DNA from 2 places in the Streptomyces sp. NPDC002845 genome. Region 1 is predicted to be linked to the other one. Evidence: riboswitches for the same ligand, from Rfam matches in the RefSeq annotation. Region 1 holds a riboswitch; the other holds the start of a gene.

Region 1 (14,436 bases):
CCGCCAGCTGAACCGCATCGCCAGCAGCCTCAGCGCGAACGCGCTCACCGCCGCCAGCCCCGATGTGAGGGTCGTCAGCGCGTCGAAGCGGATGCAGAGGACGACCACACCCGCGCCCACCATCGCGGGCACCGCGTACAGGTCCCGGTCCCAGCGCAGCAGCGACGGCACCTCGTTGGCGAGGACGTCCCGCAGCACACCGCCCCCGACCGCGGTCGCGAGGCCGAGGGCCGCGGAGGCGGTGAGGCCCAGGCCGTACTCGTACGCCTTCGTCGTGCCCGTGACGGCGAACAGGCCGAGGCCGGCCGCGTCGAAGACGTTCACGCCGGTCTGGATGCGCTCCACCTCGGGGTGGAGGAAGAAGACGAGCAGGGTGGCGAGAAGCGGGGTCAGGAAGTAGCCGAGGTCGGTGAACGCGGCGGGCGGTACCGCACCGATGACCAGGTCCCGGAACAGCCCTCCGCCCAGCGCGGTGACCTCGGCGAGGACGGCGATGCCGAAGACGTCGAAGTTCTTGCGGACGGCCAGCAGCGCGCCGGAGATGGCGAAGACGAAGATGCCTATCAGGTCCAGCGAGTGCTGGATGGAGGGAGTGAAGAGGTCCTGGATCACCCACCCATTCTCACCCGAACATTCTCACCCACACGCAAGCCCCTGCCTTACATTACAAGGCAGGGGCTCACACCAGGCTTCAGACCCTACTTCTCGGTCGACTCCGAATCCGACTCCGACTCCTGCGGTAGCCGCACATCGGATGCGGCCTCGGGGTGGTGGCAGGCCACGCTCGGCCCCGGCTTCAGCTCCACCAGCGGCGGCCCGGTCGTCCTGCAGACCTCGGTCGCCTTCCAGCACCGGGTGTGGAAGCGGCAGCCGCTCGGCGGCGAGATCGGCGAGGGCACGTCGCCCTTGAGCAGGATGCGCTCGCCCTTGGCCGCACGGCGCCTGGGGTCGGGGATCGGTACGGCCGACATCAGCGCCTTGGTGTACGGGTGCATCGGCGCCTTGTACAGCGCTTCGCGGTCGGCGAGTTCGACGATCTTGCCGAGGTACATCACCGCGATCCGGTCCGACACGTGCCGTACGACGGACAGGTCGTGAGCGATGATCACGTACGTCAGGCCGTGGACCCCGATGTACCGGACCCGTTACACAGCCTTGTCCACCCTCTCCGCCTCCTCCATCGTCTCCATCGTCTCCACCTCTTCTGCTTTCTCCGCCTCCGCGGACAGCAGGCGGTCGGCCATCCCCTCCCGTGCCGCCGGCGCCACTTCGCCCACGGTCCGCCGCACCGTCCCGGCCGCTATCTCGGCGGCGTAGTGGCAGGCAACCCGGTGCCCGCCGCCGATGTCTGTCAGCTCGGGCCGGTCGGTCGCGCAGCGGGTGTCCTGCACCCACGGGCAGCGGGTGTGGAAGCGGCACCCGGTGGGCGGATTGGCCGGCGAGGGCAGGTCGCCGGTGAGCAGGATGCGCTCACGCCGGTCCTCGACCTCCGGGTCGGGCACCGGCACCGCCGACATCAGGGCCTTGGTGTAAGGGTGCCTCGGTTCCGCGTACAGGGCGTCGCTCGGCGCCTCCTCCACCAGGGCGCCCAGATACATCACACCGATCACATCGGAGATGTGGCGGACCACGGCCAGATCGTGGGCGATCACCACGTAGGTCAGGCCCAGCTCCTCCTGGAGCTCTTCCAGAAGATTGATCACCTGCGCCTGGATGGATACGTCCAGCGCCGACACCGGCTCGTCGCAGATGATCACATCGGGTTCCAGGACCAGGGCACGGGCGATGCCGATGCGCTGGCGCTGGCCGCCGGAGAACTCGTGCGGATAGCGGGACAGGGCGTTGGTCGGGAGACCGACCCTGGCCAGGATCTTCTTGATTCTCTCCCGGCGCTCCTCCTGAGTGGCGCCGATACCGTGGGCGAGCATGCCCTCCGAGAGGATCGACTCGATGTTCTGCCGGGGGTTGAGGGAGCCCAGCGGGTCCTGGAAGACCATCTGGAGGCGGTGGCGGAAACGGCGCATCTCCTCTTCGGGCAGTTTCGCCAGATCGGTGCCGTCCAGTACGACCTCGCCCTCGGTGATGTCCACCAGGCGCAGCACGGCCCGCCCGAGCGTGGTCTTCCCGCAGCCCGACTCGCCGACCAGGCCGTAGGTCTGACCGGCCTCAACCGTGAGCGAGACACCGTCGACCGCGTGGACGTGGCCGACCGTGCGGTTGAAGAGGATGCCTTCCTTGACCGGGAAGTGGACCTTCACTCCGTCCAGTACGAGCAGGCTCATGCGGGGACCTCCTCGGCCCGGGCGTCTTTGAGTACGGGGTTGACGCAACGCACCTGGTGACCGGCCGCGCGAGGTTCGGTGAGCCGGGGCGTGCCCGTCAGGCAGTCCAGCTCGTAGCGGTCGCAGCGGGGGGCGAAGGCGCAGCCCTCGGCCCAGGCGATCCGGTCGTTGATGGAGCCCCGGATCGGGTTGAGCGGGTCGCCGCGCGGCGCGTCCAGGCGCGGGATGGAGCCCAGCAGTCCGTGCGCGTAGGGGTGGGTGGGGTGGGCGAACAGTTCGCGGCGCCCGGCGGACTCCACGACCTTGCCCGCGTACAGAACGTTGACCTGGTCGCAGAGTCCGGCCACCACGCCCAGGTCGTGGGTGATCATCAGCAGCGCGGTGCCCTCCTGGTCCACCAGTTCCTTGAGCAGTTCCAGGATCTGGGCCTGGATCGTCACATCGAGGGCCGTGGTGGGTTCGTCGGCGATGAGCAGGCTCGGGGCGCAGGCCACCGCCATGGCGATCAGGGCGCGCTGACGCATCCCGCCGGACATCTGATGCGGGTATTCCTTGAGCCGCCGGGTGGGGTCGGGGATGCCGACCCGGTCGAGGAGATGGGCCGCCTCCTTGCGGGCGGGCTCGCCCTTGAGTCCCCGGTGGCGCCGGAGGATCTCGGTGACCTGGACGCCGATGGGAACGACCGGGTTGAGGGAGGACAGCGGGTCCTGGAAGATCATGGCGATGCGGCTGCCGCGCAGATCGCGCAGCTTGTTCCGGTCCATGGTGAGCAGGTCGGCGCCGTCGAAGTCGGCACGGCCGCCGACCGTGACGCCCTTGCGCGGCAGCAGCCCCATCAGTGCCAGGGAGGTGACGGACTTGCCGCAGCCGGATTCACCGACCAGTCCCACGACCTGGCCCTGGCCGACGGCGAACGAGACGCCGTCGACGGCCCTCGACTCCTTGCGGCCGTGCCCGCCGCCGAAAGTGACGGTCAGTTCGTCGACTGTGAGAAGTGGCATGGTGGTTCAGCCTCGCAACTTCGGGTCGAGGGCTTCCCGCATGGCCTCGCCGAGCAGGGTGAAGCCGAGGGCGGTGATGATGATGCCGACGGCCGGATAGACCGCCATCATCGGCGCGTTGTCGAAGAAGCGCTGCGCCTGGGACAGCATGACACCCCACTCGGGAACCGCCGGATCGGGGTTGCCGAGGCCCAGGTAGGACAGGGCGGCCGCCTCGATGATCGCGGTGGCCAGGGACAGCGTCGCCTGAACGATCACCGGGCTCAGGGAGTTGGGCATGATCTGGGTGAGGACGATGCGCCTTCTGCGGACGCCGAGGGCACGGGCGGCCAGCACATAGTCGGCGCCGCCCTGGGCGAGCATCGAACCGCGCAGCAGCCGGGCGAAGATCGGCACCTGGACGACACCCACAGCGATCATCACGGTGGTCAGGGACTGGCCCATGACCGCGGCGACGGAGACGGCGAGCAGCAGCGAGGGCAGGGCCAGCATCATGTCGGTGACGCGCATGACGAAGGAGTCGAGGCGCTTGCCCGCCGCGCCGCCGAGCGTGGCCGCGGCGCCCGAGATCCCGCCGATGAGGAAGCCCACGACGAGCCCGATGAGGGTCGCCACGACACCGACGAGCAGTGTCTGCCGGGCGCCGACCAGCATGCGCGAGAACATGTCCCGGCCCAGGTGGTCGAGGCCGAGCCAGTTCTCGCCGCGCGGTCCGACGAACTGGCCCTGGTTGACCAGGACATCCCCGCGCCAGGTCTGTGCCGTCGGCGAGTAGGGGGCGGTCCAGGGGCCGACGACGGCGAGGACGACGAAGACGGCGATGATGCCGGCCCCGATGATCGCCATCTTGCTGGACTTCAGCCGCCGGAAGGCTTCCCGCCACAGACTGGCGCCGGTCGTGGTCTCGTGCTGGGCGGTAAGCTCCGCGAGGCGCTGGATCTTCTCGGTTTTCGTGGTGCTCACGTCAGTGCACCCGCACTCTCGGGTCGATGAGGCTGTACGCCACGTCCACCAGCAGATTGATCAGGACGTACACCATCGCGATGAACATGATGAAGCCGACGAGCACCGGGTAGTCACGGCTGTCGATCGCGGTCCGGATGAAGGAGCCGATGCCGCCGAAGGCGAAGACGGACTCGGTGAGGACGGCCCCCGACAGCAGCGAGCCGGTGAGCAGGCCGACGGCGGTGACCACCGGCAGCATGGCGTTGCGCAGCACGTGCCGTCCCCGTACGACGCGCCGCTGCAGGCCCTTGGACTCGGCGGTGCGGACGTAGTCCTCGCCCAGCACCTCCAGAACGCTGGCGCGGGTCATGCGCACGATGACGGCGAGGGGGATGGAGGCCAGGGTGACGGCGGGCAGCACCAGATGGGTGATGGCGTCCCAGGAGGCGTCGAACTCCCCGGTGAGAATGCCGTCCAGGACGGCGAACCCGGTCACGTCGGTGGCGTTGATACCGGTGGACTGGCGGCCGAAGCTGGGGAAGATCCCGAGTTCGACGGCGAAGATCCCCTTGAGGATGAGGGCGAGGAAGAAGACCGGGACGCAGATCCCGACGAGTGAACCGGAGACCGCCGTGACGTCCAGCCAGCCGCCCCGCTTGCGGGCGGCGAAGTAACCGAGCGGGACGCCGACCGCCACGGCGATGAGGATCGCGGCGACGGACAGCTCCATGGTGGCGGGGAAGCGCAGCGTGAACTCGTCCCACACCGGCTGTCCGGTCTGCACGGAGGTGCCCAGGTCGAGTTCGGTGATCCGCCTGAGGAAGCGCCAGTACTGGATATGGAGGGGCTCGTCGAGCCCCAGCGCGCGGTTGATGCGCGCCACTTCGGCCTCGGTGGCTCTCTCCCCCAGGATCGCTGAGGCGGGTCCGCCGGGCAGCCGGTTCAGCCAGAGGAACAGCAGAACCGACAGGCCGAGCAGGGTGGGAATGAGTTGGAGCAGTCTTCGTACGACGAGACGCAGCACCCCGCATGCCCCTTTCTAGCGTGTGTGACTTCAGATACGGGTCCGCCCGGTCGCCGAGTTGCAGCGGCCGGGCGGACCTGTGCTGTGCCTGTCTCTGCCTACTTGAAGGAGACTTCCGCGAAGTTCTCCTGGGTCAGCGGGGAAACGTTCGGCGGGTTGACATTCTTGGCGAACGCGATGGCAGGCGGGGAGGAGGAGATCGGGACACCCGGCAGGTAGTCCATGATGACCTCGTTGGCGTTCTTGTACGCCGCGGTGCGCTCGTCCGCGTCACCCAGCTCCGAACCGGCGTTCACCGCGTCGAAGAGCTCCTGGTTCTTGAAGCCCCACTGGGTGTCGTACCCGGCGAACCAGGTGCCGATGAAGTTGTAGCCGTCGTTGAAGTCACCGGTCCAGCCCAGCATGTGCAGGGCGCAGGAGCCGGCCTCGGTGGCGTCGAGGTAGTCCGGGGCCCACTTCATGGGCTTCGGGGTGACCTTGATGCCGGCCTTCTCCAGGTCGGCCTTCATCAGCTCGAAGAGGTCCTGGGGGGCGGGCATGTAGGGGCGGGTGACCTCGGTCGGGTAGCAGAACTCGATCTCCAGGCCGCTCTCACCGGCGTCCGCGAGGAGCTGCTCGGCCTTGGCCGTGTCGTACTCGTACGTCGTCACGTCGTCCGAGTAGCCGGCGACCGTGTCCGGCATGAACTGCGTGGCCACCTTGCCGCCCTCGGGCAGCTGGGTCTTGACCAGGTTCTCGCGGTCGAGGGCGTGCGCGATGGCCTGGCGGACTTCCTTCTTCTTCAGCGCCGCGTTCTTCTCCTGGGTCATGCCGAGGTAGAAGAGGTTGAAGACACCGCGGGTCGGGACCTCGAAGCCCTCGTCCTCCAGGGTCTTGACGTCGGCGGGCGAGACGAGGTCGTAACCGTCGATGTCACCGGCCTGGAGCGCCTGGCGGCGGCCCTCCTCGGTGTCGATGGTGCGGATGACCAGGTTCTTCACCTTGGCCTTGTCGCCCCAGTAGTCGTCGAAGCGCTCAAGGGTGACTTCCTTGTTGCCCTTGTTCCACTTCGTGATCCGGTACGGGCCGGTGCCGGCGACCGTGCCGGCCTCCTGGCTGTACTTGGGGTACGTGATGGCGTCGCCCTTGGCGGTCGCCTCCTGCTTCTCGTACTCCTCGATGGCCTTCGGCGAGTGGATGGCCAGGGCCTGGAGGGAGAAGCCGCCCGGCAGGTTCGCGGAGGGCTCCTTGACCTCGATGACGGCGGTGTTCTCGTCCTGAGCGGTGCAGGACTTGTAGTTCGCCTCCGCCGTCTCCTCGTCCTCGTTGCTCGCGAAGCCGCCCATGATGGACTGCCAGTAGTAGGAGACCGCGCTGGACTGGTAGGTGCCCGTCCAGTTGAACCAGTGGTCGTAGTTGGCGCACACGGCCTCGGCGTTGAAGTCCTCGCCGTCGTGGAACTTCACGCCCTTGCGGAGGTTGAAGGTCCAGACGGTGCCCTCGTCGTTGCTCTCCCAGCTCTCGGCGAGACCGCCGACGAGCTCACTGCCGCCCGACTCGTGCTCAAGGAGCGCTTCGAAGGCCTGGCGAGTGACCCGGAAGGTCTCACCGTCGCTCGCGAGTGCCGGGTCCAGCGAGCCCGGGTCGCCCGGGGCGCCGAACACGAACGTGTCCTCGCCGCCGTTCTCGTCCTCCGTGTCTCGCTCGCTGGCGCAACCGGTGGCGATCAGACCGACCGTCAACGCGGCCGTGATCGCCCTGGCGGCTCGGGATCTGCGTATGCGCATAGGGGGCCACTCCGGGGGTCCGCTGTGAGGAATGCGTGTTGACCCCCGCACACTACAGACGCGGCACCCGACCGAGAACAGTCCGCATAGCGGTGATACCTACCTGAGATCTGAACACTCACCAAAACGCAAGCTTCCGGTACATCAAGGATGCGTGCAGTTAACTTGCCTGATACAGGCGGCAGTCGGTGGGCACAAGGGTGCGAGAGGTTCCGCGGATGCCGCTCGGCCGGGAATCGGGTGTTCCGAATGGTGATACAGAGCGGGCCGAGGGCTTCCTGACCGGTCGGTCAGCGGACCGACCGGACGACGAACCCGCCCGACGGCAGGCCGACCGGACGGCGCGAGGGTATACGGGCGGCAGACCAGCCGAACGCCGACCCACGCGACGGCACGAGAGCGCCCTGCCGACAGATCAGCCCTTCGGCGAACCGGCCCGTCCGGCAGGTCTGCCGGACGGCGTGGGGTGCCTGGACGGCGGGTCGGCCGGGCTACAGCGGGTTCTGGGCCGTCGGCGGGTGCCGTCGGGTGCGGCAGATGCCGGTCAGTACGCCCGGGGAGCAGCGGCGCCCGGTTGGTGGCCGGGGACCGGCGGATAGCCGTAGTCCCCGGCGGGGGCGGCGCCATGGGCCTCGCGGTCGTAGAACGGGCGGGTGTTGGCGCGCAGCCACATCGCGACCGGGTCGTACTCGTCGGACATCGCCACGGTCGAGACGGGCAGCCCGTCCGGGACCGCGCCGATGGACTGCTGCATCATCGCGCGCACCGAGTCGACGGCGGGCGGCGAGGTGTCGTACACGTCGAGGCCGATGGCGAGGTACGGCGCGCCGAGCGCGGGCTGCACCCAGGCGCGGCGCAGGGAGCGGACGGCCGGGGTGCGGTGCGCGTTCTGCGAGAGCAGGGCGTAGAACTGCGGGATCTCGATGCCCGGTTCGGAGAGGCGGAGGGGGCCCGAGGGCTGGCGCTCCAGGCCCGTGGCGATCCGGCGCAGATCGAGCCAGGGGATGCCGACGCCGCCGCCCGGGGCATGCGGATTGAGCCACAGGCCGTAGTGGTCGGGGTAGAGGGTCCGGGCGACGTCGACTCCGTCGACCACCTCGTACGAGCGGTTCCAGCCGCTGGCGGAGAGTTCCTGGGCGGAGGTGACGCACGGGGCGTAGCCGTAGCCGTCCACCTCCATGTTCCCGTACTGGGCGTCGGGGGAGCCCGCCTGGCCGTGCCACAACAGCATCCAGACCTGGCCGGAGGACGGGGTCGCGAGCGCGCGGAGGAGCGCCTCGTAGGCGTCGTAACGCCCGGGCGTCACCTGGCGCAGCATGTGCTCTACCTGCCCGGCTGCGGCCGTGCCGCTCGCGCTCACGTTTACCGCCCTTCGAGTTGGACCTTGGAGACCTGGACCCTGGATATGAAACCAGCTTAGGCGCTCCTCTGGGTTGTGCCGTGGGAGCTAGGGGCTGGCTGTGATCCGTTGACTGCCAGTTGTTTGTGGCTTGTCGCGCCCGCGCGGCGGAGCCGTATGTCAACACAGCCCCGCGCCCCTTAAGGGGCGCGGTTGCAGTCAGCGTTGGTAGAAGGGGCGGACCCTGTTGCGCAGCCAGTCGGCCACCGGGTCCTGGGTTACGTCCATGAGGACCAGGTTTACCGGCCACTTCACCGGGGTCTTACCCAACGCCCGGCCCAGGGCGTCCATCGGGAGGGTACGTGAGTCGGCCTCCCATGCGGACAGCTCCACGCCTACGAACATCACCGGGTCGGCGGTCTCGATGGCGGCCAGGCAGCGGCGGGCGGTGAGGACGACGCCGGTGCCGTCGAACTCGGCGGAGGCGGCGGTGAGGAAGTCGACCGGATCGTCCTGCCAGTCGGGCTCGAACAGGCGTACGCGGGCGCCGCTCGCACCGTCCAGCGGGGTCCGGCCGGCCTGGCAGAGCTCGGCCACGGCGGGCGGCGGGAGCGGTACGCCGACGACGCCGTCCGGGTTCAGCGCGATGCCGACCTGCGGGGGCAGCCCGCGCGCGAACTCGGCTGCGGGCGCGACCGCGTACCCCATGTGGGTGCCGACGACCTGGCGGAACTGTTCCTCCGAGCTGAAGACCGGGACGTACGCCTGCCCCTCGATCTCCATGCCGGGCAGGTCGAGCGGGCCGCTGCGGGGACCGCCGCCCTCGGGCAGCGGCACCCAGAGGAAGCTGCGGCCGAGGACCTCGATGATCCGGCCGCCCGCCGAGGGCTGGCCGAGCGAGACGGAGAGGACCTCCTCCAGCTCGTTGCCGGGCCATCCGCCGTGACCTTGGGGGTGCGCCTGTGCCGGGAAGTCCGCCGGGAAGTCCATCTCTGCCTGCCGCTTGTCCTGTGTTGCCCTGGTGGCGAAAACCCTAGCGCGTAGGGGGGATACGGCCACCAGGCCCGCGAAGTCGATTCAGGCCATGAGGCCGGCTCGGCCCGTCGGCTGAGGCCGCGAGGTCGACTCAGGCCGCGAGGTCGACTCAGGCCGCGAGGTCGGCTCAGGCCGCGAGGTCGGCTCAGGCCGCGAGGTCGGCTCAGGCCGCGAGGTCGGCTCAGGCCGCGAGGTCGGCTCAGGCCCTAAGAGCAGCTCGGCCCGTCGGCTCAGCCCGCGAAATCGGCTCAGCCCGCGAAGTCGATCCGCTTGAGCGCGTTCGCCGCGTCCCGGTCGATGAGGACCGCCGAGCCGCAGCCGTCCGGCAGGTCTCCCGTCTCCACGGAGCGCAGCAGCCGGGCCATGGCACCGCGGTGCCGGACGAAGGCGTACCGGGAGACCCCGCGGCCGCGCTCGCGCTGGCCGTCACGGGCCTGGCCGGGGGTGACATCGAGCAGCAGCAGATGCAGGACGCCGCCCCGGCGGCGGGCCTCGCGGGCGAGCCAGCCGCGCACCCACGCCTGAGTACCGCAGTCGTGCACGACGACTCCCCCGCCGGCACGCAGGGCGCGGCGCAGACCCGCGTAGTGCGCGAACCGTACGAACGGCCGGTAGACCGCGTACGGCAGGAAGCGCGCCAGGCGCGCGTCGAAGCGGTCGCGGGTGTCCTGGGAGTCGATACGTACGCCCGGCACCGCGCGGCGCATCAGCGTCGACTTGCCGCTACCGGGCAGGCCGGTGACCACGACGAGGTCGTCGGGTCCGAAGGAGAGTCCGTGCGGGCTGCGCCCCGAGCGCTCCCGCAGATCGCGGACGACCGCCTTCGGGAACGGGCCGCACGCCTCCCGGGCCGGGGCAGTGGGCTGCTCGGGCAGCGCGATGCCCGAGGTCGTCGCGTACGCCGTGGTCCTGTTCACCGTGTTCGTCCTCCCCAATGGGTACGGAGTCCCATGCCCGTAAAGCGTAAAGAGAAGGTAATGGCGTATGCCTCCTGTTTCTGTCCGCGTACCGACACAAGCCTGCTACAGGACGCTGTGTCGCCTGCCGTGTCTCCCTGTGGACGCTGTGCGCGGGCTGTGCGAGGTCCCCCTGCCGTGCCGCACCGATGCGTGCAATGATGTGCCCGCCAACTGCATACCGGCCGCTTGAATCCGCGCGGGAGAGTCCCCAGCACCGTTTCGCCGGGGCGCCGAAGGAGCAAGTCCCTCCCTTGAATCTCTCAGGCCCCGTTACCGCGCGGGCGAGGCACATCTGAAAAGCGAGCCGCTGTCGTGGTGGCTCCACCCAAGGTGCAAGTCATGACCAGCAGTACGTACGGTCATGATGAACCTCTCAGGTTCCGATGACAGATGGGGAGGAACTTTCCTCGCCCGTCATGCCCTGGGAGCAGAACCGATGAGCAGCAACTCCCCTGTTGGACCTGTTGGACCGCGCCATACCGCGCTCGACGCCGTGCACCGCTCGCTCGGCGCGACGATGACCGACTTCGCCGGCTGGGACATGCCCCTGCGCTACGGCTCCGAGCGCGACGAGCACCTCGCCGTGCGCACCAAGGCGGGCCTCTTCGACCTCTCGCACATGGGCGAGATCACGGTCACCGGTCCGGGCGCCGCCGCACTGCTCGACTACGCGCTGGTCGGCAACATCGGGGGCGTCAAGGCCGGCCGCGCCCGCTACACCATGATCTGCCGCGAGGACGGCGGCATCCTCGACGACCTGATCGTCTACCGGCTGGCCGAAACCGAGGCCGCGTCTCCTCACTACCTGGTCGTGGCCAACGCTTCCAACGCCCAGGTGGTGCTGGACGCGCTGACCGAACGCGCCGAGGGCTTCGACGCGTCCGTGCGCGACGACCGGGACGCGTACGCGCTGATCGCCGTCCAGGGCCCCGAGTCCCCCGGCATCCTCAAGTCCCTGACCGACGCCGACCTGGACGGCCTGAAGTACTACGCGGGCCTGCCCGGCACGGTCGCGGGCGTCCCGGCGCTCATCGCGCGCACCGGGTACACCGGCGAGGACGGCTTCGAGCTGTTCGTGAAGCCGGAGCACGCCGTCGAGCTGTGGCAGGCGCTGACCAAGGCGGGTTCCCCGGTGGGGCTCGTGCCCTGCGGCCTGTCCTGCCGGGACACCCTGCGCCTGGAGGCGGGCATGCCGCTGTACGGGCACGAGCTGTCGACCTCGCTCACCCCCTTCGACGCGGGGCTCGGGCGGGTCGTGAAGTTCGAGAAGGAGGGGGACTTCGTGGGGCGGGCGGCGCTGGCCGAGGCCGCCTCCCGTGCCGAGGCCAACCCTCCGCGCGTCCTCGTCGGGCTGGTGGCCGAGGGGCGCCGGGTCCCGCGCGCCGGGTACGCGGTGGTCGCCGACGGCCGGGTGATCGGCGAGGTCACCTCCGGCGCCCCCTCGCCCACCCTGGGCAGGCCGATCGCGATGGCGTACGTCGACGCGGCGCACGCGGCCGTGGACACCCCGGGTGTCGGTGTGGACATTCGGGGTAGCCACGAGCCGTACCGCGTCGTGGCGCTGCCGTTCTACAAGCGCCAGAATTGAAGTTCTCTCCCGGCTGAAGCCGGGAGACTCTCCCCATGGATCGCTCCGGGGAGTTTGACAGGTCGTGCCTGCCCAGCGACGACCCTCCCGGCCGCCAGAGCAAATACGGGACCCGCTCGGGTCGTTGGGACTTGGCTGTCGCTCCCGACGACGCGCTGAGCGTGTCAGACGCTGGGCGCGGCCCGTAGCGAGACCCTGACCCTGCGCACATAACCTGTGCCCACCAGCAGTTCCAGCAGTCCCCCTTCATCAGCACTCCCGCGCATACAGGAGAATTCAGGCCATGAGCAACCCCCAGCACCTGCGCTACAGCAAGGAGCACGAGTGGCTGTCGGGCGCCGAGGACGGCGTCGCGACGGTCGGCATCACGGAGCACGCGGCGAACGCGCTCGGCGATGTCGTCTTCGTCCAGCTCCCGGAGGCCGGTGCCACGGTGACCGCGGGCGAGACCTGCGGCGAGCTGGAGTCGACCAAGTCCGTCAGTGACCTGTACGCCCCGGTCACCGGTGAGGTCACCGAGATCAACGAGGACGTGGTCAACGACCCGTCGCTGGTGAACTCCGCCCCCTTCGAGGGCGGCTGGCTGTTCAAGGTACGCGTCACGGAGGAGCCGGCCGACCTGCTCTCCGCCGACGAGTACGCCGCCTTTTCCGCCGGCTGAGGAGTCGTAGCCGTATGTCTGTCCTGAACACACCCCTGCACGAGCTGGACCCGGACGTCGCCGCCGCCGTCGACGCCGAGCTGCACCGCCAGCAGTCCACCCTGGAGATGATCGCCTCGGAGAACTTCGCTCCGGTCGCGGTCATGGAGGCCCAGGGCTCGGTGCTGACCAACAAGTACGCCGAGGGCTACCCGGGCCGCCGCTACTACGGCGGCTGCGAGCACGTCGACGTGGTCGAGCAGATCGCCATCGACCGCATCAAGGAGCTCTTCGGCGCCGAGCACGCCAACGTCCAGCCGCACTCGGGCGCGCAGGCCAACGCGGCCGCGATGTTCGCGCTGCTCAAGCCCGGCGACACGATCATGGGTCTGAGCCTCGCGCACGGCGGGCACCTGACCCACGGCATGAAGATCAACTTCTCCGGCAAGCTCTACAACGTCGTCGCCTACCACGTGGGCGAGGACGGCCTGGTCGACATGGCCGAGGTGGAGAAGCTGGCCAAGGAGTCCAAGCCGAAGCTGATCGTGGCGGGCTGGTCGGCGTACCCGCGCCGGCTGGACTTCGCCGCGTTCCGGCGGATCGCGGACGAGGTCGGCGCGTACCTCATGGTCGACATGGCCCACTTCGCGGGTCTGGTGGCGGCCGGGCTGCACCCGAACCCGGTCCCGCACGCACACGTCGTCACGACCACGACCCACAAGACGCTGGGCGGCCCGCGCGGTGGCGTGATCCTTTCCGTCCAGGACCTCGCCAAGAAGATCAACTCGGCGGTCTTCCCCGGTCAGCAGGGCGGCCCGCTGGAACACGTGATCGCCGCCAAGGCCGTCTCCTTCAAGGTCGCCGCCTCGCAGGACTTCAAGGAGCGGCAGCGCCGGACGCTGGACGGGGCCCGCATCCTCGCCGAGCGCCTGGTGCGGGACGACGTGAAGGCCGTGGGCGTGGACGTCCTCTCCGGCGGCACGGACGTGCACCTGGTCCTCGTCGACCTGCGGAACTCCGAGCTCGACGGTCAGCAGGCCGAGGACCGCCTCCACGAGGTCGGCATCACGGTCAACCGCAACGCCGTCCCGAACGACCCTCGCCCGCCGATGGTGACCTCGGGGCTCCGCATCGGTACGCCGGCCCTGGCGACCCGCGGCTTCACCGCCGAGGACTTCGCCGAGGTGGCGGACGTGATCGCCGAGGCGCTGAAGCCGTCGTACGACGTGGGGGCGCTGAAGGCCCGGGTGACGGCGCTGGCGGAGAAGCACCCGCTGTATCCGGGGCTCACCAAGTAGGCCGCCGTTCGTCGCCTTCCGTCGCCTTTCTCGGGGCACCGCGCACACTGGAACCGGAAGTGCGCGGTGCCCCGCTCCCTGCGCCCGCCGGGCGCCCCCGCACCACCCCTGTTCTGAGGAGTCACCGTGGCCGTCTCGGTCTTCGACCTGTTCTCGATCGGCATCGGCCCGTCCAGCTCCCACACGGTCGGCCCGATGCGCGCGGCACGCATGTTCGCCCGCCGCCTGCGCAACGAGGAGCTGCTCGGCTCCGTCGCCTCCCTCCGCGTCGAGTTGTACGGCTCCCTGGGCGCGACCGGCCACGGCCACGGCACGCCCAAGGCGGTGCTGCTCGGCCTGGAGGGCGCCTCCCCGCGCACGGTGGACGTGGAGGGGGCGGACGGCCGGGTGGAGTCGATCAAGGGCTCGGGCACGATCAGCCTGCTCGGCACGCACGAGATCCCCTTCGACTTCGACAGGGACCTCGTCCTCCACCGCCGCAAGGCACTGCCGTACCACGCCAACGGCATGACGCTCTGGGCGTACGACACCTCGGGCACGGAGCTGCTGACGAAGACGT
Region 2 (14,436 bases), on a different contig from region 1:
CGACACGCAGGCGGCGGCCCTGGCGAAGGCACTCTCGCAGCGCACCGTCGACAGCGACGCCCAGGTCCTGGCCACCCTCCCGCGCGACGCCTCCGGCACCGAGCAGGGCAATCCGCAGCGCAACCAGGCGCTGTTCCTCTCCGAGCAGTCGGCATACACGTACAACGCCACGGCGGACGGCGGCGACCGGCTCGGCCTCTTCTACCCGAAGGACGGATCACCGCGGCTGGACTACCCGTACGCCCTGGTCGAGCAGGCGGGGCTGACCACGGACGAGCGCAGCGCCGCCCTGCGGTTCATGACCCTGCTGGCCGACGGCGACAGCCGCGAGATACTGGCCCGGCACGGCTTCCGCACGACCGGTGACCACGCCGCCCCCGGCCTCGTCACCCAGGCCGGCGGTCGCGCCCCGCAGCCGTACCGGGCGGACCCCGCCGAACCGGCCGCGGCGAGGGATCTCCAGGAGGCGCTCGGCATGTGGACGGTCACCGTGCAGAGCGCCCGTATCACCACCGTCGTCGACTCCTCCGGGTCGATGGCTCAGCCGGTGCCGGGCACCGACCGGTCCCGTATGGACGTCACCAAGGCCGCCCTGCTCCAGGCCCTCGCCACCTTCACCCCCGACGACGAGATCGGCCTGTGGGACTTCGCCACGAAGCTCGACGGCGACCGCGACCACCGCGTCCTCGTGCCCACCGAACGGCTCGGCACCGGCTCGGGCGACGGCACCCAGCGGAACCGCCTGTCGGCCGCGTTCAACGACCTGGAGCCGGTGCCGGACGGTGAGACCGGCCTGTACGACACCACGCTGGCCGCGTACGAGGCGGCTGTCTCCTCGTACGCGGCGAGCAGGTTCAACGCGCTGGTCCTCCTCACCGACGGTGTGAACCAGGACCCGGGAAGCATCTCCCTCTCCGCCCTCGTCACCGAACTGCGGCAGACCACCGACCCGGACCGCCCGGTGCCCCTGATCGCGATCGCCGTGGGCCCGGAGGCCGACCGTGCCGAGCTCGACGAGATCGCCACGGCCACCGGCGGCTCGGCCCACCAGGTCACCGCCCCGTCCCAGATCCACTCCGTGATCCTCAAGGCCATCACGGCAGCAGGCACGCGACACTGACCCCTCACCCCAGCAGCCCTCACCCCAACGGCACCGGCTCGGGCAACCCCACCGGCCACATGTGCACCGGCTCCCCGGCGTGCATCAGCTCGCAGTACCGCCGCGTGGTCGCGGCCAGCGCGGCATCCCGGTCCAGCCCTTTCGCCAGGGCCCGATGGAACGTTTCGACCTGCCAGGACGCCCCGTTGACCCGACGCCGGCACCGCTCCTCGATCACACCGAGGTAGAAGTCCCGGTCGGCCGGCTCCACGCCCCACGCCTCCAGCCCGGCCTCGGCGAGCGGCAGCAGCTCGTCGCGTACGAGGTGCACCGCGTCCACCTGTGTGGTTCCGCCGTAGCGGCCGCGCCGGGGCCACTCCAGGCGGGCCTCGATGCCATGGCGGCAGGCGGTCTCGAAGTTGGCGGCGGCGGTCTCGAACGGCAGCCGGTTCCACACGGGCCGCGCCTCCTCGGCGAGGGCGCGGACGACTCCGTAGTAGAAGGCCGCGTTGGCGATGACGTCGGTGACGGTGGGGCCCGCGGGCAGCAGGCGGTTCTCGACCCGCAGGTGCGGTACACCGTCGGCGATGCCGTACACGGGCCGGTTCCAGCGGTACACCGTGCCGTTGTGCAGCACGAGTTCGGCGAGCTTGGGGATGCCGCCCTCATCGAGCACGCGCAGCGGTTCCTCGTCGTCGCAGATGGGCAGCAGGGCCGGGAAGTAGCGCAGGTTCTCCTCGAAGAGGTCGTACGCCGAGGTGATCCACCGCTCCCCGAACCAGGTGCGCGGCCGTACTCCCTGCGCCTGGAGCTCGGGCGGCCGGGTGTCGATGGACTGCAGGAACAGCGGAACCCGCGACTCCCGCCACAGCTCGTGCCCGAAGAGGAACGGCGAGTTGGCCCCGACGGCGACCTGCGCGGCGGCCACCGCCTGCGCTGCGTTCCACACGTCGGCGAACCGGCTCGGGGTGACCTGAAGGTGCAGCTGCACGGACGTACACGCGGCTTCGGGCGCGATCGACTTCGATGTGCACACCAGGCGCTCCACACCGTCGATGTCGAGCGCGAAGTCCTCCCCGCGGGCGGCCACGATCTGGTCGTTGAGCAAGGTGTAGCGCTCGGCGTCCGAAAGGTTCGCGGATACCAGGTCGTCGCGGCCGAGCGTCGGCAGAATGCCGATCATCACGATTCCCGCGTCGAGCTCACCCGCTTTTCGGTGGGCATATGCCAGAGAGGTGCGCAGCTCCTCGGAAAGCCGGTCGAATACCCTCCCGTCCAGCCGGTGTGGGGCTATGTTGACTTCCAGATTGAACATGGCGAGTTCTGTTTGGAAATCCCGGCTCGCAATCCGCTCGAGTACTTGCGCATTCATCATCCTCGGCAGACCGTCGGGCCCTGCGAGATTCAACTCGATCTCCAGACCCATCAGGTTCTTGGGCCGGTCGAACCGCTTCTCGTCCAGCAGTCGCGCCAGCCCCGTCAGGCACTGCCGGAGCTTGTCACGGTAGTGCTGGCGATCGGACAGGTCGAACGACCCCGCCACGACCTTCTCTCCCATCGAAGTGTCCCTCCTCGGATGGGCAGGCCGACGATCCGGCCGCTGCTGTCCCGGGCACGTGGGATGATGCCCAGGCAGAGCGACGGATAACGTCCCCACGCGGACCCGTCTACCGCTACGCTGGAAGCGACTTTCCGCCAGACACATTCCCGAGGCATGTAGCGGTAAGCGGTTTCACCATGTTGCGGGCTCGTGAAAAACACCGATCAGAACCGGCCGTCCGCTACGCACGAGTAATCCGAGGTCACCGGCGCGGGCCCCGCGGAAAAGCGGGATGAATGTCTCGATTCAGCGACCGAATGACGTCTTGCTCTTCATTCGGAGGATTGCTAGACGAAACACTGCCTGAACACGTGTCGTATAAACTTCCCGAAGAGGCAGAGAGTCGGCGCTCGCGGTCCCTGGTCCTGCCGTCAGGTGACGTACGGCATGCCCCACTCACGCACCGGACCCCAGCCCCCGTCTCTCTGACCCCGAGAGCTGACAGCGCCGTCCGCCCCCGCCCTCGCGCCACCCTGCCTGTCGAATGAGAGGCGACCCATCATGCCGTTGCATGTCCCCCTGGCTCCCGCGCCCGCCCTGCGCACCGTCCTCACGGCACTCGGTTCCCCCACCGCCGTCCGCGAGGCACCCACGCCCTCCCTGCGCACCACCCAGGGCCCCGCCACGCCCGAACTCCCGCTGCCCGTCCACGTCCTGGACCGGATCGCTCCCGAGGGTGCCTCCGCGACCAGGCTCGCCGGCTGGCGCTTCCTGATCCGCTGCGGCGACCGCGCCGTTGCCGCCGCCGAGACCCGGCTGACCCCCGACGGCTGGGCCTTCTCGCACTTCTTCGAAGGACCGTACGTCGCCGCCACCGAGCTCGCCCTGCGCCAGGCGGAGTCCATGAAGCAGCCGTACCAGGCACGCCTGCTGTCGGTGCCCGAGCTGTACATGCTCACGCTCTGGCTGCACGGCGACTGCACGGCCGACGGCGCCACCGGCCATCCCGCCGCCACCGACCTCCTGGTCCCGCTGGCCCCGGCCCCGCCCGGCATCGCGGCCCACCGCCCACACCGGGTCGCCGATCTGCTCCCGGTACTGACCCACCGGGTGACTCCGGCCCCGCTGCTGAGCTCACCGGCCTGAATCCGGGACCACCGCACCGCCCTTGCCCCGCTGCCGGAATACCGGTGGCGGGGTATCTCTTTCCCGCTGCCGATAGCAGCCCGCTCTTTTGGGCCTCATTACGCTCGTACGAGCCGGAAAAGGCCCGGCCCGTCCGGACTAGCCCTATCCGACCACGGCGAACCACCCGAAGGGACAGTGCAGTTGGGATGAACCGACCGCACGGGTGATGCGTCTTCAATCTGTGAGAAGCGATGCCGCCAAATCCCTGCGGATCGACGCCCGTGGGGCAACACTGGGACCGGACCGATTTATCACAACGGGGGCGACCATGAACGAGGCTTCACGCCACGGGCCGGACACCACAGCCATCTCACACATCACGCCAGAGCGAGAGATCCCCACCACCATGTGCCAGCACCAGCCGTCGTGCCCTTCCGCAGAATCAGCCGACCGGGACTTCGCGCGCCTCGTCGCGCACCACCCGGAGCAGGGATGGAGCCTGCTGTGCAACGGCGTTCTGCTCTTCGAGGACACCGGTGAGCTACTGCCAGACGGCCAGATCATCGACCCTCACCGCCCGCTGGGCACCGGCCAGGTGATGACGGCCGCCTGAGCCGCACAGACGCGCACCGCGCACAAGGCGGCCGCCTTCGACACAAGGCGACCGTCCGTACACAGGGGAACTGCCCGGACCACACCAGGGCAACCGCCCGGACATACGAGGGGCCGGCCGGAGACATACGCTCCGCACCGGCCCCGACGCGTGTCCAGGGGTGACTACTCCTCGTAAGCGTCGAGCGGCGGGCAGGAGCAGACCAGGTTCCGGTCCCCGAAGGCCTGGTCGATCCGGCGCACCGGCGGCCAGTACTTGTCGGCGGCCGAGACACCGTCCGGGAAGACGGCCTCCTCACGGCTGTACCCGTACTTCCACTCCCCACCGACCGAGGCGGCGGTGTGCGGGGCGTTCCGCAGCGGGTTGTCGTCCGCGGGCCACTCGCCCGAGCCGACCTTCTCGACCTCCGCCCGGATCGCGATCATCGCCTCGCAGAACCGGTCCAGCTCGGCCAGGTCCTCCGACTCGGTCGGCTCGATCATCAGCGTCCCGGCCACCGGGAACGACATCGTCGGCGCGTGGAAGCCGTAGTCGATCAGCCGCTTGGCGATGTCGTCCACGGTCACCCCGGTCGCCTTGGTCAGCGGCCGCAGATCGATGATGCACTCGTGCGCGACGAGCCCACCGGGGCCGGTGTACAGCACCGGGTAGTGCGGCTCCAGACGCTTGGCGATGTAGTTGGCGCTCAGGACCGCCACCTGCGCGGCCCGCTTGAGCCCCTCACCGCCCATGAGCCGGACGTACGCCCACGAGATGGGCAGGATGCCCGCCGAACCCCACGGCGCCGCCGAGATCGGGCCCACACCCGTCTCCGGGCCGGCCGCGGGCTGCAGCGGGTGATTCGGCAGATACGGCGCCAGGTGCGCGCGTACACCGACAGGGCCGACTCCCGGACCGCCGCCGCCGTGCGGGATGCAGAACGTCTTGTGCAGGTTCAGGTGCGAGACGTCACCGCCGAAGTGGCCCGGCTTGGCAAGCCCCACCAGCGCGTTGAGGTTGGCGCCGTCCACGTACACCTGGCCGCCCGCCTCGTGCACCTGGGCACAGATCTCGGCGACGTGCTCCTCGAACACACCGTGCGTCGAGGGGTACGTGATCATCAGCACCGCCAGTTCGTCGCGGTACCGCTCGATCTTCGCCCGCAGGTCCTCGACGTCGATCTCGCCGTCCTCGGCGGTCTTCACGACGACGACCTTCATGCCCGCCATGACGGCACTGGCGGCGTTCGTACCGTGCGCGGAGGACGGGATCAGGCACACCGTGCGCTGCTCGTCACCGTTGGCCCGGTGATACCCGCGAACGGCGAGCAGACCGGCCAGTTCTCCCTGGGAGCCCGCGTTCGGCTGGAGCGAGACCTTGTCGTACCCGGTGACCTCGGCGAGACGTTCCTCCAGCTCCCGGATGAGCGTGAGGTAGCCCCCGGCCTGCTCGGCGGGCGCGAAGGGGTGCAACTGCCCGAACTCGGGCCAGGTGACCGGCTCCATCTCCGTGGTCGCGTTGAGCTTCATCGTGCAGGAGCCCAGCGGGATCATGCCGCGGTCGAGCGCGTAGTCCCGGTCGGCGAGCCTGCGCAGGTAGCGCAGCATCGCGGTCTCGGAGCGGTGCTGGTGGAAGACCGGGTGCGTGAGGTACTCGTCGGTGCGCAGCAGCGCGTCCGGCAACGCCTCCTCGGTGGCCGCGTCGAGCGCCTCGACGTCGCCCTCCACCCCGAACGCGGTCCATACGGCGCCCACCTGGGCCCGCTTGGTCGTCTCGTCGCAGGCGATCGACACGGTGTCGGCGTCCACGCGCCACAGGTTGACCCCGTGCTCCCGCGCGGCCGCGACGACCGCGTCCGCCTTGCCCGGTACCCGCGCGGTGACCGTGTCGAAGAAGGCGCCGTGCACGACCTCGACCCCGCCCGCGGTGAGCCCCGCGGCGAGGATCGTGGCGTACCGGTGGGTGCGCCGGGCGATGATCCTCAGGCCCTCGGGCCCGTGGTACACGGCGTACGTGCCGGCCATCACGGCGAGCAGCACCTGCGCCGTACAGATGTTGCTGGTCGCCTTCTCGCGGCGGATGTGCTGCTCCCGCGTCTGCAGGGCGAGCCGGTACGCCTTGTGTCCGTCCGCGTCGACGGAGACGCCCACGAGCCGCCCGGGCAGGCTGCGCGCGAACTTCTCGTGCACGGCCATGTACCCGGCGTGCGGCCCGCCGAAGCCCATCGGCACACCGAAGCGCTGGGTCGTACCGACGGCGATGTCGGCGCCCAGCTCACCGGGCGAGGTGAGCAGCGTGAGGGCAAGCAGATCGGCGGCGACGGTGACGAGCGCGCCGAGTTCGTGCGCCTGGTCGATGACGGGCTTGATGGCGCGTACGGCACCGGAGGCTCCCGGGTACTGAATCAGTACGCCGTTGATCTCGCGCCCGGCGATCTCGGCGGGGATGCCCTCACTGAGATCGGCGACGACGACCTCGACGCCGGTCGGCTCGGCGCGGGCCTCGATCACGGCGATGGTCTGCGGCAGCGCGTCCGCGTCGACCAGGAAGAGACCCTTCTTGTTCTTGCCCATGCGCCGGGACAGTGCCATGGCCTCCGCGGCCGCCGTGCCCTCGTCGAGCAGGGAGGCACCGGAGGTGGGCAGACCGGTCAGGTCGGCGACCATGGTCTGGAAGTTCAGCAGGGCTTCGAGCCGCCCCTGCGAGATCTCGGGCTGATACGGCGTGTAGGCGGTGTACCAGGCCGGGTTCTCCATGACATTGCGCAGGATGACGGGCGGGGTGAACGTCCCGTAGTACCCGAGCCCGATCATGGAGTCGAGGACCTGATTGCGATCGGCGAGGGAGCGCAGCTCTTCCAGCACCTCGGCCTCGGTGCGTGCGCCCGGCAGCTTCAGGGCCTCGGCGTTCTTGATCACATCCGGGACCGCGGCGGCCGTCAGCTCGTCGAGGGAGCCGTACCCGACCTGCGCCAGCATCTTGGCCCGGTCCTCGTGGTCGGGTCCGATGTGACGCCGCTCGAAGGGGGTTCCCTGTTCGAGCTCGGAGAGCGGAATGCGATGGGCGGTCATTTGCGGAGGCCTCCTGGTCTGACACGACCTTCGAGGGGCACCACGGCACGGGTGCCCCGACGGCCTCCCCCTCTGTCATCTCAACCTGAGAGCTTCACCGGACCGCCCGAGGACGCTCCGGCTTGCACCGTCGGTGAGAGCGGAAGCCGTCGACACCCGCCCTGCTTTCCAGAGTGACCTCGTCCGTGCGGTACGTGGGCCTGAGAGATTCCGGGGAGGATTTGCTCCTTCGGCGCCTCCGATGGTGTCTGGAGGACTCTCCCGCACGGGGTCAGCAGCCGCTGCCAGACTACCAGCGAGGTCAACGCACGGGCTTTCGAGTGGCCGCCTTCCTCAATGTGCCTTTTCGTAGTGCTTAAGGATGAGCTGCAACCCTTGGTGCGACCACTTGGAGGGCCCATGCAGACCGACATCGATCCGCGCAATCTGATCGGCCGCAAGGCGTTCGACCGTAAGGGCACCAAGATCGGCACGGTCGACGAGGTCTACCTCGACGACGCGACCGGCATCCCCGAGTGGGCGGCGATACGCACGGGCCTCTTCGGCCGCGACGCCTTCGTCCCCCTGGAGCCCAGCGAATTCGTCGGCGGCGCCCTCCGCGTCCCCTACGACCGCGCCCTCATCAAGGACGCCCCCGACTTCGGCGTGGGCCGCCACCTCTCCCCGGAGCAAGAGCTCCAGCTCTACCACCACTACGGCCTCGACGTGGCCCCACCCCCACCGCCCGACTGGGACTTCGGACAAGTGGCAGGCCAGGACGAACCCTGACCGACGGCACCAGCACCCGCCCGGCCTTGCCACCCGCCAACTCACCCTGGCCCCCACCAGCCTCCGGACACGCAGCGGCAACGGCTCCGCCCGCTGCGATCACGAGTCGTCCACCCCAAACACGCTCACGCGCCCCGGCCCGCCCGCCTGATACCTCGGCCCCGCCCTGCTCCACCCTGGACGGATCAGCCACGTACTCGTCCCGGCAGGACACAGCCCAGCCACTACCCCTCTCCCCGCCCTCTCGCGCACCCGTCCCCACCCCACCCCGCCTCGGCAGAAGGCACAAACCACGCGCCGTCGGCGCGGCCACCGGCCCCGCATCGCCAAGGCCCACCCACGGCTCACCCACGCCCCAACCGCACCCCGGCGCCAGTCCCCCGCCCCGGCCGCACCCTCACCCCGGCGCCCTCATCTCCAACCCGCCCTCCACCGCGGTCCCAGCCTCCGGCCCCATCGGCACCCCAGGTAACAAGGGCAACGGCTCCGCGGGCTCCAACTCCGGATCGTCCACCCGGAACGTACGCACGCGCCCAGGCTCGGACCCAGGCGTCTCGAACCGCACCGTGACCCGCCCGAGCCCGCTGCCCTGCACCCACCCGTGCCCGTACTCGGTGTGCCGAACGTCGTGCCCCGCGGGCCAGCGCCGCTCGACGGGCGTCGCGCTCTCCTCCGGAGCGGGCGCCTCCACCGCTTCCTCCTCCGCGAGGTCCAGCTCCCCCGCCGCCTGAGCGAACAGGTCCTCCTGCGTGTAGTCGGCGAGCCCACTGACGCCCACCCCGAGCAGCCGTACGCCACCGGTCGTGTCCACGGACTCCAGCAGCCGCGCGGCGGCCTCCCGCACCACGGCGGGGTCGTCCGTGGGCCCCCGCAGCGTCTCGGACCGGGTCAGCGTGGAGAAGTCGTACCGCCGCACCTTCAGCACGATGGTCCGCCCCGACAGCCGCGCACCACGCAGCCGCCGCACACACCGGTCGGAGAGCCGCTGCACCTCCATGCGGACCCGTACGCGGTCGTGGATGTCCACGTCGTACGTGTCCTCCACCGACACCGACTTCGTGTCCCGCTCGGCCACCACGGGTCGCTCGTCGTGCGCCAGGGCCATGGCGTACAACCCGTGTCCATGGGCCTTCCCCACCAGCCGTACCAGCTCCTCCTCACCGGCCTCGACGATCTCCTCGACCGTGGTGATCCCGGCCCGCCGCAGATGGTCCCCGGTCGCGGGCCCCACGCCGGGCAGGATGCGCACCGACTTCGGCCCGAGCAGCGCCCGCTCGGTCCCGGGCTCGATGAGCACGAGTCCGTCGGGTTTGGCCTGCTCGGAGGCGATCTTCGCGAGCATCTTGGACGCGGCGAGCCCCACGGACCCGGTCAGCCCTGTCACGGCCCGTATGTCCGCCCGAAGCTTCGCCCCGGCCAGCCGCGCCGACTCCTCGTCCCAGGCCGCTCCCCCGGCCTCCAGATCGACGAACGCCTCGTCCAGGCTCAGCGGCTCCACCAGCGGCGACAACCCGCGCAAGAGCCCCATGACCTGCTCGCTGATCGCCCGGTAGAACCCGAACCTCGGCACGAGATACGCGGCGTTCGGCGCCAGCCGTCGCGCCTGCGCCATGGGCATCGCCGAGTGCACCCCGAACACCCGCGCCTCGTACGAGGCCGTGGCCACCACCCCGCGTGGCCCGAGCCCGCCCACGATGACGGCCTTCCCGCGCAGGCTCGGCTTGGATGCCTGCTCCGCCGAGGCGAAGAAGGCATCCATGTCGAGATGCAGGATCGTGGGCGCGGTTCTCACATCTCCGATGCTGCCCTACGCCACTGACAATGCCCCGCTACGGCCGGCCACCAGCCCGACGCAAGCTCGGTCCCCGGTTCCCCCGCCCCGCCGACGCGGCCAGGACAGCGCCCTCAAACCGCCCGGTTGCGCCGCCGGGCCAGCTCATCCGCCGGATTGTGGGCGACCAGGGTTTCCCCCGTGTCGACCCGCTCGCCGTGCAGCTGCGAGAGAGCGCTCTCCACGTCCCGCCACACCACACCCACCGCGATACCGAAGATGCCCTGACCGCCCTGGAGCAGCGCGTGGACCTCATCGGGAGACGTGCACTCGTAGACGGTCGCACCGTCGCTCATCAGCGTCATGCGCTCCAGATCCCGGAAGCCTCGCTCCCTGAGGTGCTGGACTGCGGTCCGGATGTTCTGCAGGGACACCCCGGTGTCCAGAAACCGCTTGACGATCTTCAGAACGACGACGTCCCGAAAGCTGTAAAGGCGCTGCGTCCCCGACCCGTAGGCAGGCCGCACGCTCGGCTCGACGAGCCCGGTGCGGGCCCAGTAGTCGAGCTGCCGATAGGTGATGCCCGCGGCCGCGCACGCCGTGGGACCGCGGTAACCGATCTTCTCGTACGTCTCGGACGTCGCCCCTGCGCTGCCCGGCACTGCTGTCGGCCGCTGCGGGACGTGACCGGCCGCGCTGCCGTGAAGCGGGTACGGGCCGTTCTCCCCCGGACTGCGTCCGGGAGCACCCCCAGCCGTACCGTCGCCGCTGCTTCTCACGCCGACCTCCGTCCTCGACCTGCCCTCTCGACGGTAGGCAGTCACCAGGGGTGCGTCAACGATCGCCACACTCGGCACGCCGAGTGATAATCACCCAAGGAGTGGTTTCCCGTGCCCTTCCGCGGGGAAAGGCTAGCCGAATGCGCTGAGGCCGGACCGCACGACACCACACTGGCCGCTGGCATGTGCCCAGCGCGCGATCACAGCAAACCCCGCCGAACGCAGACCTCTGGGCCGGTCAGCCTCTGAACGCCGCCGCCCATGGCCCCGGGCTCACTGGCTGCTCGTCCCGAAGTCCTCGGGCGAGATCTGGTCGAGGAACTCGCGGAACTTCTCCACCTCGTCCTCCTGCTCGTCCGGGATGGCGATGCCCGCATCGTCGAGCACCCCTTCACTTCCGTAGATCGGTGTCCCGGTGCGCAGCGCCAGCGCTATGGCGTCGGACGGACGGGCGCTGACCTCGACCCCACTGGCGAACACCAGCTCCGCGTAGAAGACGCCCTCACGCAGATCGGTGATGCGCACTTCCGTGAGCTCCTGGCCGACGGCCTCCAGCACGTCCTTGAACAGGTCGTGGGTCAGCGGTCGGGCGGGGGCCATGCCCTGCTGTGCGAAGGCGATCGCCGTGGCCTCCCCCGGCCCGATCCAGATGGGGAGGTAACGGTCGCCTCCCACTTCACGCAGGAGCACGATCGGTTGGTTGGAGGGCATTTCGACCCGGACACCTACGACATCGAGCTCGTTCACACAGCAACCCTAGGCCGTACGCGGGACGTTTGGGTAGTCGGGCAGAGATTGCCCCGGTCGACCAGGGCTCCACTGGGGCATCCGCGCGCTGGCGTCAAGGCAGCCTTACGCCGAGCGCGGTCTGCACCAGCGCTGCGTGCAGCTTCACCGCGAGCCCCGCCAGCTCCTTCGTACGAGCCTCCGCGTGCGCCCTGGTCTGCGGATTGCGGTGGCGGCGCAGCGGGGCCACAACCTGGTCCACGAGCCCTGCCTCACGGTCCGCGGCGGCCTTCATCACTCGCAGATGCCGTGGTTCGATCCCGAACCGCCCCAGTTCGACGACGAGCGCGGCGACGGTGACCGCCTCGGAGTCGTACACCCCGTCCGTCAGCGGAGTGATGAGCCCGTACGACTCCCACTCCACGAGCTGCTCCTCCTCGATCCCGGCGGCGGCGAGCAGCTCGGCGCGCCCGATCCGGGCCACGGTCGGCTCCTCGGAACCGCCGAACAGCTCGTCGAGCCCCTCCCCGTCCCCCGGGTCCCGCTGACGCCCCAGAGTGGGAAGCCGTACCGCCTCACCGCGCTCCATCGCCTCCAGGTGCTCGCGGATCACCTTGAGCGGCAGATAGTGGTCCCGCTGCATCCTCAGGACGTGGCCGAGGCGCTCGACATCCTCGGCGCTGAACTTGCGATACCCCGAGGGGGTGCGCTGCGGCTCGATGAGGCCCTCGGACTCCAGGAAGCGAATCTTGGAGATCGTGACCTCGGGGAACTCCTCGCGCAATGTGTTCAGCACCGTGCCGATGCTCATCAGCCCGCTGTCCGTGGCGGCGGCACCGTTCCCGGTACCGCCGCTCGGTGTTTGAAGCATGGACCTTCCTGGGGGTCCCCCCGGACGGAGTCCGGAGGAGGGTCAGATGCCCCGCTGGCTCGCGTAGAAGACCAGCCGGTACTTGCCGATCTGCACCTCGTCGCCGTTCGACAGCGCGACCTCGTCGATCCGCTCCCGGTTGACGTACGTGCCGTTCAGACTGCCCACGTCGGCCACCGTGAACGAGCCGTCCGGACCGCGGCGGAACTCCACATGGCGGCGCGACACCGTCACGTCGTCCAGGAAGATGTCGCTCTGCGGGTGACGACCGGCCGTGGTCAGATCGCCGTCCAGGAGGAAGCGGCTGCCCGAGTTGGGGCCCCGGCGTACCACCAGGAGCGCCGAGCCGAGCGGCAGCGCGTCGACGGCAGCCTGCGCCTCGGGCGACAGCGACGGGATCGCCGTCTGTCCGGTGACCTCGGAGTCGTAGGCCTCCAGGCCGGAGATCGAGATCGTGGAGGTCGTCTCGGAGGGACGCTCCGCGGCCGCCCCGGCTCGCAGCGGCGCACCGCAATTGGAGCAGAAGCGGCTGTTCTCCGCGTTGCGGTTACCGCACCTCGTACACACCAGGGCCGACATGGACGGATCCTCCTGCCGCGGCTGCCCCGCCGGGGCATTGGACGCGTACGGGTCGGAGGCGAACCCTCCACCCGCACCTGAGGTTGACGGTTGCCCGAAACCTATGCGGCCGGACTGGGCAGGGTCAACAGACGGCGCGCCCTGACCTCCGGAAATGTCGCCACCCTGACCAGCGACCTCGTCCCGGAACAGGGGGCGCTCGCCGCCCTGATCCTCCACGTCTCCAGGCTGCGCGCGATGGCGAGCGGTAGCGTTCTCGCTGTCCTCTCGCGCGCTCTTGCCGAACAACTTCGCAAACAACTTCACGGGCGATTCCCCTTGACCGAAACAGACCCGCCCGTGGGGCAGGACGAACCCTGATTGAACTCACCGGTCGACCCGGACATCCTCACAACGTCCGTATCCACCTGACAGTTTCCACCACGCACCACCCAATCGGTGCGCCGACCCCCCGCAACCTCATGCCCTCGCCCGACGGCCCCTATGCACCTGCGGTTCACTGGGAGGACGACCGAGCGTAGTCAGGCCGCTTCGCCGCTCGCAAGGCGTCCACAACGATCTTGTCCGCCTGCTCCACGGTCACGGTGGCCTGCTCCTTCTCCAGCATCTGCACCACACCCCCGGGGATGTTCAGCGCGGGCTCGAGGTCCTGCGGCTTGCCGATAACCTTGAAACGATAGGGTTGGGTGATCTTGTTCCCGTCGACGCTGATGCCACTGCCGGAGTCCGTCAGATAGGTGTCGGCGACAACCCGTACGCCATTCACCTGGATCGCCTCCGCGCCGGCCGCGCGCAGCTCCTGGATCGCGTCGAGCAGCATGTCCGCCTCGACCGTTCCCTTCGTGTCGTTGATCGTCAGCGTGATGCCGGGTCCCTGCGCCGCCACCGTGCCCGCCAGTATGCCGAGTTGCCTTTCCTTCTCGACCGTCTGCCTGCGAGCCTCCGCCGCCTGGTCGGAGCTGTTCTCCAGCTCCGTGCGCTGGTCCTCGAGACCCTGCTTCTCCTCCTCCAGACGCTGAGTACGGTCATCCAGTTCATCAAGGATGCGTACGAGATCTTCTTGCCGCGCACCGCGCAGGGCGCTGCTCTCGCTGTTGGAGGCCACCTGCACCGCCAGGCCGAAGCCCAGGCCGAACAGCAGCAGGGCGACGATGAGCTGGGCTCGCGTGACGCGCAGCGGCCACAGCCCCTTGACCAGCCGCTGGCGTCCGGTGAGGGCGGGCTCCGGCTCGGCCTCCTCGGCCTCCTCCTGCTCCTCGACGGGCGCGACGGGCACCTCTTCGGGCAGTTCCTTGCGCAGGCTGTTCGCCGGTTCCTCGGCCTGGCCGGTCTTCTGCTCGTCGCTGGTCTTCTGCTCGTCCTGGCTCTTCATCGGCCTCACGCCCGGAACACGTGCCGGCGGATCGCCGCGGCGTTGGAGAAGATGCGAATGCCGAGGACGACCACCACACCCGTGGACAGCTGGGCGCCGACACCCAGCTTGTCTCCGAGGAATACGATCAGCGCGGCCAC

What was found. A riboswitch is a leader RNA that binds a small molecule or an ion and turns the genes downstream of it on or off. The one in region 1 is predicted to bind glycine.
Region 2: it holds a riboswitch for glycine, as region 1 does, so the genes downstream of both, gcvP (aminomethyl-transferring glycine dehydrogenase) here and gcvT (glycine cleavage system aminomethyltransferase GcvT) in region 1, are expected to answer to the same signal.

Annotation. Positions count from the first base shown of each region.
Region 1 covers NZ_JBSFUU010000006.1:3,001-17,436, reverse strand. Annotated here, with positions in the region: gene ACWD3C_RS05760 (trimeric intracellular cation channel family protein) at 1-612, opposite strand, end outside; partial or broken gene ACWD3C_RS05755 (oligopeptide/dipeptide ABC transporter ATP-binding protein) at 699-1,121, opposite strand; gene ACWD3C_RS05750 (ABC transporter ATP-binding protein) at 1,146-2,282, opposite strand; gene ACWD3C_RS05745 (ABC transporter ATP-binding protein) at 2,279-3,283, opposite strand; gene ACWD3C_RS05740 (ABC transporter permease) at 3,290-4,246, opposite strand; gene ACWD3C_RS05735 (ABC transporter permease) at 4,248-5,252, opposite strand; gene ACWD3C_RS05730 (ABC transporter substrate-binding protein) at 5,351-7,018, opposite strand; gene ACWD3C_RS05725 (enhanced serine sensitivity protein SseB C-terminal domain-containing protein) at 7,563-8,378, opposite strand; gene ACWD3C_RS05720 (enhanced serine sensitivity protein SseB) at 8,577-9,347, opposite strand; gene ACWD3C_RS05715 (AAA family ATPase) at 9,641-10,309, opposite strand; glycine riboswitch at 10,539-10,637, shown strand; glycine riboswitch at 10,638-10,751, shown strand; gene gcvT (glycine cleavage system aminomethyltransferase GcvT) at 10,788-11,939, shown strand; gene gcvH (glycine cleavage system protein GcvH) at 12,223-12,600, shown strand; gene glyA (serine hydroxymethyltransferase) at 12,615-13,877, shown strand; gene ACWD3C_RS05695 (L-serine ammonia-lyase) at 14,004-14,436, shown strand, end outside.
Region 2 covers NZ_JBSFUU010000085.1:4,624-19,059, reverse strand. Annotated here, with positions in the region: gene ACWD3C_RS39610 (substrate-binding and VWA domain-containing protein) at 1-1,120, shown strand, start outside; gene ACWD3C_RS39605 (glutamate--cysteine ligase) at 1,140-2,657, opposite strand; gene ACWD3C_RS39600 (hypothetical protein) at 3,201-3,785, shown strand; gene ACWD3C_RS39595 (DUF5999 family protein) at 4,174-4,380, shown strand; gene gcvP (aminomethyl-transferring glycine dehydrogenase) at 4,545-7,430, opposite strand; glycine riboswitch at 7,609-7,704, opposite strand; gene ACWD3C_RS39585 (PRC-barrel domain-containing protein) at 7,830-8,198, shown strand; gene ACWD3C_RS39580 (DNA polymerase IV) at 8,596-9,990, opposite strand; gene ACWD3C_RS39575 (MerR family transcriptional regulator) at 10,104-10,748, opposite strand; gene ACWD3C_RS39570 (bifunctional nuclease family protein) at 11,022-11,495, opposite strand; gene ftsR (transcriptional regulator FtsR) at 11,590-12,345, opposite strand; gene ACWD3C_RS39560 (FHA domain-containing protein) at 12,388-12,924, opposite strand; gene ACWD3C_RS39555 (hypothetical protein) at 13,015-13,284, shown strand; gene ACWD3C_RS39550 (DUF881 domain-containing protein) at 13,421-14,296, opposite strand; gene ACWD3C_RS39545 (small basic family protein) at 14,302-14,436, opposite strand, start outside.